Linked DNA regions of Teredinibacter purpureus. The protein of the gene in region 1 binds, or shares a complex with, the protein of each later gene. Links are inferred from orthologs where the notes say so. Each region holds a gene or a part of one and is shown on either strand. Other genes may lie near its edges.

The links.
Region 2: the proteins of H5647_RS08610 (region 1) and xseA are in contact, whole or in part, in a cryo-EM structure (PDB 8TXR), measured with the Escherichia coli proteins. The link is inferred for Teredinibacter purpureus from one-to-one orthologs.

The regions. Positions count from the first base shown.
Region 1 is NZ_CP060092.1:2,017,258-2,027,795, forward strand. The notes cover bases 3,051-5,815. They hold H5647_RS08610 (exodeoxyribonuclease VII small subunit), read right to left. Parts: upstream 4,675-5,815; coding sequence 4,426-4,674; downstream 3,051-4,425. Other genes in these bases: hisI (phosphoribosyl-AMP cyclohydrolase), read right to left, coding at 3,051-3,418; H5647_RS08605 (polyprenyl synthetase family protein), read right to left, coding at 3,521-4,423; pomA (flagellar motor protein PomA), read left to right, coding at 4,981-5,742; H5647_RS08620 (flagellar motor protein MotB), read left to right, coding at 5,781-5,815. In the rest of the region: pip (prolyl aminopeptidase), read right to left, coding at 1-380; H5647_RS08575 (DNA-3-methyladenine glycosylase I), read left to right, coding at 550-1,134; twin-arginine translocase subunit TatC, read right to left, coding at 1,139-1,900; Sec-independent protein translocase protein TatB, read right to left, coding at 1,897-2,361; Sec-independent protein translocase subunit TatA, read right to left, coding at 2,411-2,656; H5647_RS08595 (phosphoribosyl-ATP diphosphatase), read right to left, coding at 2,694-3,029; more of hisI, read right to left, coding at 3,026-3,050; more of H5647_RS08620, read left to right, coding at 5,816-6,770; H5647_RS08625 (PilZ domain-containing protein), read left to right, coding at 6,770-7,342; transcriptional activator NhaR, read right to left, coding at 8,299-9,198; H5647_RS08635 (HPF/RaiA family ribosome-associated protein), read left to right, coding at 9,608-10,012; H5647_RS08640 (Rap1a/Tai family immunity protein), read left to right, coding at 10,271-10,538. UniProt on the Escherichia coli protein: Bidirectionally degrades single-stranded DNA into large acid-insoluble oligonucleotides, which are then degraded further into small acid-soluble oligonucleotides.
Region 2 is NZ_CP060092.1:2,912,492-2,918,954, reverse strand. Bases 1-2,921 are described here. They hold xseA (exodeoxyribonuclease VII large subunit), read left to right. Parts: upstream 1-716; coding sequence 717-2,126; downstream 2,127-2,921. Other genes in these bases: H5647_RS12825 (hypothetical protein), read right to left, coding at 2,123-2,921; guaB (IMP dehydrogenase), read right to left, coding at 1-531. Outside these bases: more of H5647_RS12825, read right to left, coding at 2,922-3,481; H5647_RS12820 (PhzF family phenazine biosynthesis protein), read right to left, coding at 3,481-4,284; H5647_RS12815 (ABC transporter ATP-binding protein), read left to right, coding at 4,517-5,311; H5647_RS12810 (hypothetical protein), read left to right, coding at 5,475-5,867; ribosome biogenesis GTPase Der, read right to left, coding at 5,878-6,463. UniProt on the Escherichia coli protein: Bidirectionally degrades single-stranded DNA into large acid-insoluble oligonucleotides, which are then degraded further into small acid-soluble oligonucleotides.

The DNA.
Region 1 (10,538 bases):
ATGTTTTCAGGGTACGCTTGCGCGTAAAGTAAGCTGAGGGTGGACCCCCACGAGCCGCCAAAAAGCACCCAGCGATCGATATCGAGGTGTCGCCGTATCGTTTCGATATCCTCGATAAGGTGTTGGGTTGAGTTGTTCTCAAGTTCGGCGTGAGGGGTGCTTCGGCCAGCCCCCCGTTGATCAAATAAAATAATGCGGTATTTTTCGGGGTCAAAGAAACGTCGATCGTTCTTGCCGCAGCCGGCGCCGGGGCCACCATGAACGAAGAGCACCGGAATGCCATCACGCACACCGCACTCTTCGATATAGAGCGTGTGAATATCGTCGACCACAAGGTCGTGGCGAGCGTAAGGTTTTATCTCCGGAAACAGTATTTGCATGTCAGCCCCTGTTGTTTTTATGTTGTTGTTTATAGTGACTCGTTAAACAGTGCTATGGCGAGAAAACGCGCGCCATGACTCTAATTAATGCATAGAGTATCCTATTCATTCTAGTCTAATTTGTAGTGCCAGTATTAGGCATTATTGTTCGTTCGTAAGGAGAGAGTACGTGTCAAAATCACAGCGTTGTAATTGGTGTGGCGATGACCCTTTGTATGTTGATTATCATGACACTGAATGGGGTGTGCCTATATGGGATAGCCGAGCGCTATTTGAAAAATTGATATTGGACGGTGCACAAGCGGGGCTTTCATGGATAACGATTTTGCGAAAACGCGAGGGGTACCAAAAAGCATTTGATCGCTTCGACCCAGAGAAGATGGCACGATATACTGATAAAAAATTAGAAAGGTTAATGACCGATAAAAGCATTGTTAGGAACCGACTAAAGATTAAAAGTGCCCGTCAGAATGCACAGGCGTATTTGGCGATTATGGAGGGGGAAGAGACTTTTTCAGCCTTTTTATGGTCGTTTGTGGGCGGGCAACCGAAACAAAACCGCTGGAGGACTATGGCAGAAATACCTACGTCTACGCCAGAGTCAGAGGCTATGAGTAAGGCGCTAAAAAAGGCGGGCTTTAATTTTGTGGGGCCAACGATTGTATATGCTTTTATGCAGGCTGTAGGAATGGTTAATGACCATCTTGTTAACTGCCCCTGCCACAAGCCGTGCGCGGCTTTAGCCGCTCAATAATACGTTACAGCTCTTCTGGTTGCTTGTCGTCTTTTACGGGCGTAAAAAAACGACCAAAAAATATTCCTATTTCAAATAAAAACCACATTGGAAGGGCTAATAATGCCTGAGAGATAATATCTGGTGGGGTGAGCAACATCCCAATTACGAAACAGGCAACCACTACGTATGGGCGTTTTTGTGCGAGCTGTGCCGGAGTTACTATACCGGCTGAGATTAATAACAGGGTCGCAACGGGGATTTCAAACGCGGCGCCAAAAGCGAAAAATAGTTTAATGACAAACGCTTGGTATTTGCTAATGTCGGTCATTACTGCAACCGTTTCTGGCCCAACCGAAGTGAAAAAGCTAAAAATTAACGGAAAAACAATGTAGTAAGCAAAAGCCATTCCGCTATAAAAAAGAATGATACTTGAAGCTAGTAGCGGTAGAGCCAGTTTTTTTTCTTTGCTATACAGTGCGGGAGCAATAAACCCCCATATCTGATAAAAAATAAAGGGAATACAAATAAATACAGCAGCAAATAAGGTAAGTTTGAACGGCGTAAGAAAAGGCGAAGCCACATCGGTGGCAATCATATGACTGTCTTCAGGTAAGAATACTTGAAGGGGTTGGGCTACAAACTCATAAATATTATTGGCGAAACTAAATAGGCCGAGAAATACTATAAAAATGGCTAAGAAACTTCTTAATAAGCGAGACCGCAATTCAATTAAGTGTTGAACTAAGGGCTGTTCTTGTAAGGCTTCTTTTTCGGTTTTTGTCATGAGTCAGATGGGCTGGTTTTGGGGGCGGTTGTATCGCTAGCAGGCGCTGGCGTTGATGCGGTTACTGCCGGAGGCGGAGTATCAGACGGTGGCGTTTCGTTGCTAGCAACGGCACCGGCTTCTCCCGTTGAGGGAGGCGCAATGGATTCTTCTGTAGAATCAGTGTTTTCGTCTTTATAAACACCGGTATAGTTTCCGCTGTTAATTTGCCTGCGCATTTCAGCTTGCTTGTCTTTTACGGCGCGCAAGGAGGCCATAACTTCGTCGTTATGAATTTCTCGACGAATGTCGTCAGCACCAATTTGTTTTTCAAATTCAGCGCGCGCAGCGGTTAAGTTGCGTCGAATACTATTAATCCAAATGGCACAGGTTTTAATGGCGCCGGGCAGCCGTTCAGGGCCAATGACGACCAGCCCAACGACAACGATAACCATTATTTCCAGAAAGCCCATATCAAACATAAAGCACTAACACCGTGGTGATGCCTGCCCAGTTGGGCTGCGGGTTGAGTTATTTGTTTTCAGTTTTTTCTGGCGATTCTGTTTGTGTGGTTTCAGCGATACTGGAATCTTCGGCCTCTACTTTTTTGGCTTCTTCTTCAGCTTTTTTTTCTTCGTCGGTCATGGCTTTCTTAAAGCCTTTAATCGCACCGCCTAAATCGCCACCTAAACCACGCAATCGTTTTGTGCCAAATAATAAAAGAACGATTACGAGAATAATAAGAAGCTGCCAAATACTTATACCACCTAAGCCCATTGTAGATTACCTGTTTGTAGTTGTTGTTAGTAAGGAGTTAATCGCTAGTGCGATTGGCTTTTTCATCTAAACCGGAGAGATCGAAGCGGCGAGCAAGTTCCTTCAGTACTACGGACGAATCAATGCCCAAGTGCGAAAGCATGACCATAGAGTGAAACCATAAATCTGCTGTTTCGTATACTAGGTGGTCGGTATTGCCGTCGTTCGTCACATCTTTAGCGGCAAGCAATGTTTCTGTACATTCTTCGCCAACTTTTTCTAAAATTTTATTCAGGCCTTTGTGGTGTAATTGCGCAACGTAAGACGATTTTGGATCGGCCTGATTTTTACGGTCCGCTAATACTTTGTCGAGTGAGGCTAATACATCGCTCATGAATACATCTCTTTCGGGTCTTTTAACACAGTTGAGTTTTCTTGCCAGCGTCCATCAGTAAGCGTGCGATAAAAGCACGACCTTCGGCCTGTGTGGCAAGCGATACCACCTATTTGCTCGATGGATAAAATGAGGGCATCGGCATCGCAGTCGAGCTTAATGGCACTAATTTTTTGCGTATGCCCAGAGGTTTCGCCTTTACGCCATAGTTGCTGTCGAGAACGTGACCAGTATACCGCAACGCCTTCTTTAGCCGTAAGGCTCAAAGACTCTCGGTTCATCCACGCCATCATTAAAATATCACCGGAGCTTGCGTCTTGTGCAATGGCGGGCACGAGGCCGTCTTCGTTCCACGTAATCTCGTCTAGAAATGTATCGGTGTCTGTCATTCTCGTTCGCATTATACGCTATTAGTGTTGGCCGCTAGGATACCGGAAATTGGTAGCATAACGTATCTTTCTGGTGGGGAGATCAAGAGTTTCTTCGTAAAGCTAGTGGTTGCGAGCGATTATATAGTGAGCAACTTGGCGTAAGTAGTCTGCACCTTCACCAAAAGGGCTTAATGCATTAATCGCAGTATCCACTAGTTCTTGAGCTTTGTCGTTTGCACCCTCTAGGCCTAGTAGTGATACGTAGGTGGGTTTGTTTCGCTCTGCATCGGCGCCCTGTTGTTTGCCTAGAGTAGCGGTATCTGATGTGACATCAATAATGTCGTCTTGAACCTGAAAGGCTAGACCAATCGCATCGGCATACTGTTTGAGGTGGCGCAGCTCTGACTTGCAGGCATTTACCGATATTCCGCCCAGCAAAACCGCTGCTTCGATAAGCGCCCCCGTTTTATGGGCATGCATGTTCTGCAATTGGTCGATCGGTAAGCGTTTATCGACGGAGGCTAGATCTATGGCTTGTCCTAGTACCATACCCTGCGCGCCCGAGGCTTTAGCCAGCACTCGCAGAGCGTCTAATGCTTGTACAGGGGCAATATCGCGATTGTTAGTAATAAGCTCGAAAGCGAAACATTGGAGGGCGTCACCGGCCAATATTGCAGTGGCTTCGTCGAAAGCGACATGGCAAGTAGGTTTGCCTCTGCGCAGGTCGTCGTCATCCATCGCAGGCAAATCATCATGAATAAGACTATAGGCATGAATACACTCAATGGCCGCAGCGTAGGTGTCGGTTGCGTTATTGGGTGTAGTAATGGCATTCGCTGCAGCAAAAGCCAATATGGGGCGGATACGTTTACCACCATTCAATAGGCTGTAGTGCATGGCCTCGATTAGCCGATTGTTGGAGGCGTGAGCATGTTTTGAGAGTTGTTTGCCCGAAAGAGCATTCAACAATAACTCGGAAATACGCGACTGTTGTTGCGTAATAAAAGCCTGCAGATCCTTCATTTTTACTCTGCGGCGTTGCCGTCCAGCTCGAAAGGTTTGGTTATTAGGTCGCCGCCCTCTTGTTTCAGTAACACTTCAACTTTTTGCTCGGCGTCTTGCAGAGCTGTTTGGCAGCTGCGCGTCAGTTTTATGCCTTGCTCAAAGGTTTTGAGTGATTGCTCTAAGGTGAGGTCGCCGCTCTCAAGCTTGGTAACCATCGACTCGAGTTCTTCAAGGGACTTTTCAAAATTAGGTGTTTTTTTCGTTGCCACAATAATCGTTGCCGCGAGGGCCTCCTGTGTTTGGCGCAAACATACCTGAGCGGGTAGATGGGGTCAATGTTGATTTAGGTGTTGTTATTCTCTCGGGACGTTCAGAAACCTGCTCTCTTGGCCGATATTACTCCCCAATGGCTTGTACCGTTAATGATTGTCACTCATAACAAAGTATTAATAATTAGCCTGTTCCTTAGGCGTTTTGTGTCTAGACTTGAGATAAGTCTTGTAGTGTTATGGTAGTAAAATTTAATAGGTGTGAGTGCTTACTTACCCTGATAGGTTCGATATGAGGAAGTCTCTGTGGATTTAGCGACGATTGTAGGCTTGGTGGGTGCTTTAGCGCTGATTGTTATCTCCATGCTGATGAGTGGCGAATTGGGCATGTTCGTGAACGGGCCCTCTATGGTGATCGTCGTGGGTGGAACCATTTTTGCTGTGATGGCCAAGTATGGATTGAGCCAGTTTTTAGGTGCGATAAAAGTTGCGGGTAAAAGTTTTTCAACAAAACTACCAGATCCTAATGAGCTCATTGAAGAAATAGTAGCATTGGCTGATGAGGCGCGAAAAGGCGGTTTGTTATCGTTAGAGGGAAAGGAGGTGAGCAGTGATTTTTTACAGAGAGGGATTCAGTTATTGGTAGATGGCCACGATCCGGATGTTGTAAAAACGCTTCTTTCTATTGATAAAAATAAAGCCTCTGAACGCCACGAAGTAGGGTCGTCCATATTTGCAGCCATGGCGGAAATGGCGCCCGCGATGGGGATGATCGGAACGCTTATCGGTTTGGTGGCAATGCTGGCCAATATGGATGATCCGAAATCCATTGGGCCGGCTATGGCTGTTGCACTACTTACGACACTGTACGGTGCGATTATAGCCAATGCCATGTGTGGCCCTATTTCAGACAAACTGAAGTTGCGGGCGGGAGAGGAGGCCATGGTTAAGAGTTTAGTCATCGATGCGTTGTTGGCCATACAAGGAGGGCAAAACCCGCGCGTGATTGACTCTATGTTGCGTAACTACCTTCCTGAGGGCAAAAGGGTCGTTGAGGGAGCCGAGTAACGTGTGCACCTGGGGTATGACGGTTTGGAGAGTCGCGTGTGAGTGACGAGGAAGAGCATGACTGCAATTGCGTGCCGGGATTGCCGGCATGGATGGGTACCTTTGCGGACCTTATGTCTTTGCTCATGTGTTTTTTCGTGCTGTTATTGTCTTTTTCAGAAATGGATGCGATGAAGTTTAAACGTCTAGCCGGCTCAATGGCGCAAGCGTTTGGCGTGCAGAACACCTTAAATGTGACCGACATCCCCAAAGGTACTAGCATCATTGCGCAGGAGTTCAGCCCTGGAAGGCCTGACCCGACACCGATTAATGAGATCTGGCAAAAAACGCAGGATGTTACTGAAATGTCGCTGGAACAATATTGCGCCGAAGAGTTCGATTTGGAGCAAGGCGACGAAGGTTATGATGCAGGTGCAAAAATGAGGGTAAAGCAGCAGTTAGAGGAACTAATCAAAAAAACAGAAGCGGATGCCTATGAATTGGCAAGCGCACTGCACGAGCAAATAGAAGCGGGTCAAGTTGAAATAGAAACCCGAGGCAGGCTAATTATTATACGCATTCGAGAGAAGGGCTCGTTCATATCGGGCTCAGCTGAAATGGCACCTTCTTACAAAGATGTTATGCGTGAAGTGCGCGCGGTTCTCGCCTTAAAGAAAGGCAAGATTGAAGTGCAGGGCCATACAGACGACATCCCCATTCGAACGAGCCGTTTCCGGTCGAACTGGGAGCTGTCTTCGTCCCGGGCGGTGTCAGTTGCTCATGAATTAATGCTTAATGGTGATGTTAAAGAACGTCGTTTCGAAATTGCCGGCTTTGCCGATACCGTACCCCTTGGGCCGAATGATTCCCCTGAAAATCGTGCCAGAAATCGTCGTGTTGAGATTTTGGTAAAGCAAGGCCTAGAAGATGAATTGTCAGAAGAAGATTTAGAAACATTGAAAGACGACGAAGAAGGCCAGGATATTCTGCGTGAACTGGAGCTTTCACCAGAATATTTGTTTGATTTAGAACCAGAAGAGATATTTTAATGTCGGATGAAAAGCGTCGGTATTTTCGTATAGATGAAAATGTCGGTATAGGTTATGAATTTATCGAGCGGCACAAATCCGGCCAGCTGGCGCATAAGGATACACAGGCCTTTGGGGCTCGCATGGAAAATATTCTGGATATTATTGAAGAGCAAGATGCGAAAATTGACCACTTAATGGCGACCTTAGCCGATCAAAACCCTGTAGTTGCAGAGGTGATAGGCCTCTTTAATCAAAAACTAGAGCGTGTTATCAACCATTTGTTGATGGATAGCCATACGCTTTCACGCATTGCGCATAAGGTAAAAGAGGCGAATATTTCCGCTTGCGGTATTGGTTTCGTCAATAATGAGTTCGTTGAAGAGGGCGCAAGCCTGCGGCTACAGCTTTTATTTTCACCGGGGAATTTAGCCATAGAAACGAATGGCCGTGTTGTGAGTTGTTCTTCAAATGGGGACGGTGAAAGTTATTACTGGCGAATTGATTTTTTTGGCATGAGCAAAAAAGATCAAGAAGATCTAATACAGCATATCGTAAAAACACAAGGCAGCCAGCTAAAAAACAAGACGTGACAAAAGTGCTGTTTTCGCGCCACTCTTGTAGGATATATCTCACACGTAAAAGCGAACTTAGCCTCTAGTACTGCACGCGAAAATTCGTAAAATAAACAGGGTCAAGGACGCATGCGGATGGAACCGCGGCAAGGATCAGGACGGAACTACGCCACGAAGACCTAAGGGAATTTAGGTAAATCCTGTGAGTTCGCCGCGACGTGTGCGTCGCGGCGTTTTACGCATTTCCCCCACTTGAAAGCCAGCTTTTTCTACCCCCCCCCATTTCATCTCTATCTTTCGCGGGCCAGTGTCTATACCAAGATGTGCTGCCTCCCAGTTTACAATGCTATGTTGCTCGAATATGCGGAGTAAAATTGCTGCATATTCAGCCGCATTCGGTCTCTAGTGGGGTCCAAAAAGCTTATTTCGCTATTGCGGTTGCGAACAGCAATCAATGAGAACTCTTTATCAAAATAAACTCATTGCTCACAGAAGGTTGTGCTTTCGTCTGAATTCTATGCCGCTAGTAACGATTGCAATTGATTTGCCGATCGAATTTGCCGCTGTTTTTTCCCGTCATAGCCTTTGTTAATAGATTAAAGCACTAATGGAAAGCCTGGTTTTCTTGCTGCATAATATTCTATTCCTTCCCTGAATGACTATTGAACAACAGGAATGTTGAACTTGTTTAAGAGCAGTCGCTCTGGGGCTATTAAGCTTTTTTCCCGAGAATATGGGAAAAGCTATTTTTTCTGCTTATGTATTGTCTAATTCTAAAAAGGATGGCTTGAAAAAAATTGAGAATACAACCTTTCCCAGTAATGTCTAATGGGTATGCTTTTATTTTCGGGAAAAACACTGTCATTGATCGATTAGCATTTTTTGATGGTTATACTCAGTAAATATCAAGAAATATTGCTTATGAAGAAAATAGAGATACAGATTAAAAAAACCCTTCTTAATCAATAGACGCCTTACAAAAGTATAGATTTCGCTGCGTCGACTAAGGCCTTAACCGCAGGGTGTTTAATTTTTCGCTCTGGAGAAATAGCATAGAATCGCTCACTAATGGAGTTGGTTCTACCAATGACTATAACGTCGTATTGCCCAATCACATGTGGTTCAATAGTGGTTGGTGTAGCAAAAACTCCGTAGCCTGACTGCCCGAAGAATTTCATAAGAGCACTATCATCAAATTCAGCAACGATGATTGGGTTAATGTTTTCAGTATCAAACCATGACTGGAGGTTTATTTTTTGATTGGATTTATCTCCACAAATCAAAAAATTACATTGATCTAATGATTTCGGAAAATTTTTCTTTAGTGACGGAGCAATAGCCTCAGTAGCGTAAAAGCTAACGCCGCATTCGCCTAAATAATGGTTATATGCTTTCACCGCCACGCCTGGAGTCAGAGGCCTATCGGAGATAATTAAATCTATTTTGTTCAGCGCTAGATCCGCAAGTAAGCCATCATAATCCCCCTCACGACTGATTAATTTAATTGATTCTTCCAGTTCAAAACACTTCTCTAAAATGTTGAACGCCAATATTTTGGGGATCACATCCACGATGCCAACGGTAAACACCACATTTTGCTCGGGGTTGTTCATGTCTAGAGACTGTTGAAGTTCCAGTCCTAGTGTAAATATATCTTCTGCATAGCTATAAACAAGCTTACCTGCATCGTTCATGATTAGCCTCTTGCCCCGTCGGTCAAATAATTTAAGACCTAAATACTCTTCAAATACCGTTAGCTGGCCGCTAATAGTTTGGGGTGACAGGTGCAATAATTTGGCGGCATTCACTATGCTGCCTTCTTTGGCAATGGTATAAAAATAGCGTAAATGGTTGTAGTTGAGTTGCTGAGCCATCTCTTTAGACCTTTATGGTATTGCTTTCATTTACAAACGTTCATGAGGCTTAAGTGTAATGTTGGCGGCCACATTCTAAAGCGGTTTTTTCGATGATTATAGCAATTTTGTACGACTTTTGTTGATAGGGGTCAGGCTCTATATTTTGAGACACATTGAACTAAAGCGGCTGGAGGGCAAAGTAAGACAAACACTATGATGACCTCTGGCGACGTAATGAAAATGGTCAGCCATAGGGTAATGATGGCTTGTTCTGTCGAAGAGAAAATAAGTCGGGCAATGTTAATGATGAGGTTGGTGGTCTTGGATATTAGGGTGAAAAGCTAGCGGCGATTATCAACGCTTTCAGCAGTATGCTCAAGCGAGGGCAAGCTGCTTAGAGTAAAACAATTAGCGTATGAGGTTTACGATGAAATTAAGTATTAAATTCAGAAAAGTGGTTGGAAATGGCACGCTCACTAACTACATTAATCGCCGAATCTCGTTTGCATTTTCGCGAACTGAGCATGCAATACACAGTACTGCGGTCACTGTCAGCGATATTAATGGCCCCAAAGGTGGCATCGATAAAGAATGCCTCGTGGTTATCAAACCCGCCGGAATGGCTGAAATCGTAGTGTCGGAGCGGCAGCCCAATTTTCGTCAGGCCATCGACCGTTGCATAGCCAGAGCCAATCAAAGCCTAGCCAGAAAACTAAAGCGTAATCGGCTCTCTGTCCATAAAAGGCATTCAATTAAAAGATTGCCTGTTGGAGGCAATGATGACACGACTATAGCGGGAGATGGGTATGAAGGCCTAGAACCATCGTACTAAAGGCAATGTGAATATGCTGATATAAGCGTTGTCAGCGTTACTCATCGGCGACACTTGCCCTGTTCTATTATAATGCTTCTAGTCGCACTGTTTTATCAGAACCTTTCGGATAATTCCGCAGGCCTGAAAAGCCAGTTGCAACGGATTGACTGCGACATAGATTATGTTACTACTAATGATGGTGCGAAGTACGTTGCGTGCATATGGTCGTCTTAAATGCTCGTTTTAACGTTGAATTTAAGTTTTAAATAGGGGTAAATGATGGGCTCGAAAATATTGTGTACGATAAGCACTCTTGTTTTCCTTCTTGGCGCTAACAAAGCGATTGCGGTTGAACCTCTTTTGGCGTCTGATCTTGCCTCGCATTGCAATGTTTTTCCTAATCAGGCTGAGAGTACTGATGGACAATATTGCATGCGCTATATTCAGGGCTTTATTGATGGAGCCATAGCGACTGATGAGCGGGTACTGATGAATGTAGAAGCCGAATTCGAGAAAAAGGAAACCTATGCAGAGAGAGCCATTC
Region 2 (6,463 bases), 900 kb from region 1 along the record:
ATGCTTATGTAAAAGAGCTTGCACTTCGGCGTGATCAGCCCCCTCTTTTACCGTCACTAACTGGGAGCGGGGAGTCATAATACTCGCCACTGTCGCGTCCAAGTTAGTTTCAAATCGCACATCACGGCCAGTTACGATACCGACGAGATCTCCGTCCTGAAGAACAGGAACACCCGAGATGTTGTTCTTTCGCGTTAAAGTAATTAGCTCGCTAATGGTCGCGGTCGAATCGATAGTAATCGGGTCACGTACCACACCCGCCTCAAATTTCTTAACCGCCCGCACTTCACGTGCCTGCTGTTTAATGCTCATACTTTTATGGATAATACCAATTCCACCTTCCTGAGCCAGCGCGATTGCCAACCCTGACTCCGTCACGGTATCCATAGCGGCCGAAAGCAACGGTATATTCAACGCAATACCTCGCGTTAATTGCGTTTTCAGGCTGACATCTTTAGCTGTAACCGCCGAGTACCCCGGAACCAGTAAAACATCATCAAAAGTCAGCGCTTCTTGAGCAATCCTTAACATAGAAAAACAACCTCAGGAGATAAAAATGGCGCCATGTAGAGCGATTAGGGCTTCAGGCGCGCGATAAAGTAAACCCGACATTATAGAGTTCAAGTCTCTATTGGTAAACCAAAGTCTCGTCGAAAACCGGTGTATTTAGCCAGTATCGGCCCGGGGGCTTTACTTCGTTGCTTTTCGTGGACATTATGTCCCCGACTGATCACTCGCTGGCCCTATCTCGACCTATGACCTCTTCTACCGATTCCAACACCGATTCCTCCGCACTGCATAGTGGCCGACATGTCCTCTCTGTAAGTGAACTCAACAGGAAAGCCAAGCAACTGCTCGAAATTCACCTCCCCCTCATGTGGGTAGAAGGTGAGATATCTAACTTTAGCAAACCTAGTTCCGGCCACTGGTATTTCACACTGAAGGACCAAAATGCCCAAGTTCGATGCGCCATGTTTCGAGGCCGCAACGGTCTCATTAAGTTCACCCCTAAAGCCGGTGACCAAGTACAAGTACGCGCGCGCGTTAGCCTATACGAAGGCCGTGGCGATTATCAGCTTATCGCGGAACATATGGAGGAGGCAGGTTTCGGAATACTGCAAAAACGCTATCAAGAACTAAAGCAAAAACTCGAGGATGAAGGGCTTTTCTCTGAAACGCATAAAAAAGCACTGCCCTGCGCACCCAACCACCTTGCCGTTATAACATCTGCGACCGGCGCTGCTTTACATGATGTTCTTTCGGTACTAAAACGACGCTTTCCGTCCCTACCCGTGACGCTTTTACCCTGCATTGTTCAGGGGGATGGCTCATCACAGCAACTCATAGAAGCCGTTAAGTTAGCCGATGCCGATAAACGTTTTGATGTCATCATAGTATGCCGAGGCGGTGGACCCATAGAGGATCTATGGTCTTTCAATAGCGAAGGTCTTGCACGCTCGATTCATGCAGCAAAAACACCTATCGTAAGCGCAGTTGGTCACGAGATTGATTTTACAATTGCCGATTTCGCCGCTGACGTTCGCGCTCCAACGCCTTCTGCTGCAGCCGAACTTATCAGCCCGAACGCTCCGGAACTACTCCAGGCGTTGAAAGAAATGGAGCGGCAACTTGAATCTCGAATTAATTCCTTTTTGGTACAGAGCCAACAACAACTCCACCATACTAGACAACGATTACGCAACCCCAAACAACAGCTGCAGAACTGGGCCCAGCGACTGGATATACTGGAGATAAAACTCTCTGCCACCCAGCAATCTGGTCACGCGTTACGATCAAGCCTTATCGATAAACTTCGATCAAGGCTTGCCGCTCAAAACCCAGAAATCGCGGTCAAACGAAACCAACAGACTATCGCAGATATCAATCATAGATTGGCAATCGCCATGCAACACAAGCTCGACGCCCAGTATTTCGCTTTATCAAAGGCTGGCGGCATGCTTAATATAATGAGCCCACTTAATACTTTAAAGCGTGGATACGCTATCGCCAAAGATTCTAACGGGGCAATACTGAGGGAAGCGAAGGACACCCAGAAAGGGGACTCATTGCAAATACTATTAGGAAAAGGTGAAATATCCGTAATCGTGGCGTCTACTAAAGCTTAACTCAACGATAGAATATCTTGACTCGCGGCCAATACCGCATCTTGAATTGACCATCCCTTAAACCGACTTCGGTCAAACGCTTTGTCAGCCATTAAAAGGTCTGTAATAGTTTCTGGTAAACCAGCGTCAGATAAAACCGCATGCATACCCGCCATAAACATTTCGACTGGGTGATCGGCGATCAAATCACTGTCATGCGATGAAGTGGTCTTAAATGCAGCAGACACTACATCCCTCATCTTTTTGCTATAGGCAATTTGCCGCATACCACCAACACAAACTACCCCCATAGAAAACATCAGCATCGTAAACACTAACGTCATTCCCGGAATAATAGCTCCATCCTTCAATGCGGCAATAAGTGCTTCGGGGCTCCACTCGATCGCACACTGGCTGTTCGATAAAACGGTTCCATCGCAAGCGGTAAAAGCTTTCATTTTTTGATTGTCGATTTGCCAAAACAGCAACGAGCCTTGCCCTTTATTTCGGTTCCAACAGCCCGGCACACCATCCAACCCGCTAAGAACCCTTTCACGAATAGTCTCGTCAAATAAGAGCCTAAACATAATAGAGCCCTGATCCTCTAATTGACCCACCAAAAGGTCGACCGCTATTTCGCTAACATTCAAAAAAACAAATTTTTGATCGGGAAAAACTGCTTCGCACATTCTAGCGTTAATTAATGAACATTGAGCAGAATAGCCGTGCTCTGACAGCACATTAAAATCGCAATAATAGCCTTCAACAACAGACTCAAACCCATGAAACTGGGTTGCTGAAAGCTTGCCCTCTCTAACAAGCCTCATTGCTGATACCTTCGCGCGTTCGACATCTTCAATAGAAAACGAAGGCACAGACGACACTATATTTTTCTTGGTTCTTTTCGAGAATAAATGGACCGATTGAAGAGCCTCTCTACCCGGCAACAAAAACCCTCTGGGGTTAAATAAATTATCCATAGGTACCCAATCCGTTGAAAGCACAGGCACAACTTTAGGAGGGTTTCTTCCGGAGCAGGCTGCTATCACCGTATGCAATGCAATAGGATGAAACAGCGGAGCGGTATGAAGCGCAGTTAATACCACCGGTGACCGAGACAATTGCATCGCAACATCATGCGAATGGCCAAAACGGCGATCACATCGTTCAGAAAACACCTGAATAAATCCCGAACTGATCAACCTTGACTTGCAAAAACCACTCACCCCAAACCGATGCCACAAAAAATCAGCGTAATCGGAAAGACTAGCATTTTGCCACTCGGTCAAATGCTCAGAAAGTATCGGGTTTTGGACATTAAGGTGTTCTAAAAATTGTTGCCAGTAACTCACATCCCTTTGAGTTTTTAATTTCATTAAGCACACGCCCCTACTTCAATACTCCCCGAAAACCACGTTAACGCTTTGCCAAATATACGGACTGAGCTGTTATTCACTAAACAGGGTATTGGCCCGCCCCTTTCCGAAACGGAATAGCCCATAAGGTTACCTTTTTTAAGTTTATGCGACCACAAAGGGCCCAAAGCTCCATTGGCCGAGCCACAAAAATAGTCCTCATCAACACCAATTGAGGGTGCAAAAACACGATAACAATAATCGGAATTCATCCCTGGGGCCGTTACAAGAAGTGCGCGAATAGAATCCACTAACGGCATAGAAAAATCTGGGCGCAAGGAACGCACGATTTCTTCAGACGGGAACTCTGCGATAACGTCATAGAAACTTTTATACATTTGCCGAGGTTTTTTCTCTAAAAAACGAGTCACACAAGGTACATCGGCTATGGGTTTACAGAAAAATTTTGGCATTTCCAACTCAAACCCATCACTATGAATACCAACTTTCACTTTAATTCTACCTAAACAAAAATCAATATCTTCACCAACATGCCCCAAGTACTCGCGAACCACATGAGACGCCGCAACCGTTCCATGACCACAAATTTCCACTTGATTTTTCGGGCCAAAATGCCGTAAAAGATACCCGCCACTACCATCGGGCACTACAAATGACGTTATCGGTTGATTTAATTCTGCGGCAATTTGCTGGAGGCTATAATCAGGCAGTAGCTCATTTAGAACGCACACTGCCGCTGGGTTTCCAGTAAAGAGTTCACTCGCAAAAGCTTTAACTATAAAAAGATTATTTACTTCATTCACATCAATACTACTTAATACAATTAATTTTATAAACCGGAGTGATTGCGAAAACTCACACTAAAAGCTTAGCACAGCCCTTTTATCAGCAAGCTCTCATATAGCGTTATAACTAAAACATTTTCTCTGGTTATCTCATTAATCGATAGCGTCATGGAATGAAAAAAAACCATTTGGCACGTAATATTCCGTGCGCTAACCTAATCGTATTAACAGAAATTTTTTATTGGAAATCATGACGCCAACTAACCAACCAATTATTGAATTAAACAAGTGCACGGTTTTACGTAATGGCCGTAGCATATTATCGGATGTAACAATCACGTTTGAATCCGGTATGCACACCGCCATTTTAGGGCCAAATGGGGCAGGGAAATCAACATTATTGAAATTACTCACGCGCGAATTTATGCCTCTTGTGAGCGACGAAAGCTATTGCCATCACTTCGGCGAACCACGTATACCCATCGGGATTTTACGTAAAAAATTTGGCGTTATTTCTAATGACTTCCAAAATGAATATCGCACCCTTGCGACAGGAAGGGAGGTTGTTTTATCTGCTTTTTTTGGGTCAATTGGACTGCACACTCATCATCACATCACACCTAACATGCGTCGTCTGGCATCAAAAGCCCTTTCTAACTTAGGCATTACTCATTTGGCTGAACGGCAATATCTACAACTTTCGACAGGAGAGCAACGACGCCTGCTGCTCGCACGAGCAACAGTGCACACACCAGAGGTTCTGATTCTTGACGAACCGACCAACGGGCTTGATTTGAACGCTAGCAGCCAAGTTCTTCGTGATATGCGTACACTAGCCCAAACAGGCATTACCTTAATTTTAGTAACGCACCATTTACACGAAATTATTCCCGAGATTGAGCAACTTATATTTTTAAAAACAGGAAAGATTATCGCCAAAGGAGATACCAAAACATTACTTACTAGCGACAAAATTAGTGAGCTGTATGGCATTGGATTGGACGTTATTGAGAAAAACGGCTTCTATCAGGCCTACCCACGTTAACCCGATTGGAGCGTCTGGTGCTCCAGAACAATTACAAGCATTCGCTCTGGCCCACAACATAGCGAAGCCACGTTAAACGTAGAAAAGAAGAAAATTAATGGCGGGCTTCCGGCAAGGGTAATACACTTTACCCCAACGTTAACCAAGAAAGGATTTTTACCTCATGCACACGTCACTCACGCACAAACGTTTCCTCCTCTGCATTACAGCGGGCTTATTGCTAAATGCGGGCTCATCTGTAGCTGAGCATCACGCTGAGGCCGAAACACCCGCAACAGAAAGTGCACCAGTAACGGAACAGTCGTCAGATACTGCTACAGTAACTCTTGACCAGTACAACTGCTCACTACAAGGGCTAGTGCGCCGGGTAGAGATCAGCTATGCCGATGAAGGCACAAAAGTACCCTGTGACGTTAACTATTACAAAGACAGCGAGGCACCGGAAGAAATGAGCACTCTGTGGAGCGCTCAAAATTTAGAAGGTTATTGCGAGCAAAAGGCCGAGGAGTTTGTGGCAAAGCTTCAATCTTGGGGCTGGTCTTGTACAACTAAATAATAACTGCAGCTTACCTATTTTTTTTCGAAGAAGCAGAAGGCGCTAATCGGCGCTTTCCTGTTTTTTGTCTAACGGCTAACTTGTTTTTTCGCCCAGCAAATGGGTTGTCACCGGAACGAAACTCTATCTTAACGGGCGTTCCTTGTAGGTCCAACGCCTTACGAAACGCTTTTTCTAAATAGCGCACATAATGGGTAGGCACTTCGTTGGTTTGGTTTCCATGGATAACAATAACAGGTGGATTATGGCCTCCGGCATGCGCATAACGCAGTTTAATACGGCGCCCACGCACAAGCGGTGGCTGATGTGTACTCACAGCAAACTCCAATACACGCGTTAAGAAATTGGTGGAGTATTTCTCGGTGGCAGCCTTGTATGCACGTTCCACAGATTTATAAAGATTCCCAACACCTGTACCATGTAAGGCAGAAATAAAATGCAAATCAGCAAAGTCGACAAAACGTAACCGACGCTCTAGCTCCGTCTTCACATATTGCTTATGGTCTTCTTCTAAGCCATCCCACTTGTTAAGCGCGACAACTATGGCGCGACCGCTTTCAATAGCGTGCCCCATAAGATGTAGATCCTGATCGACG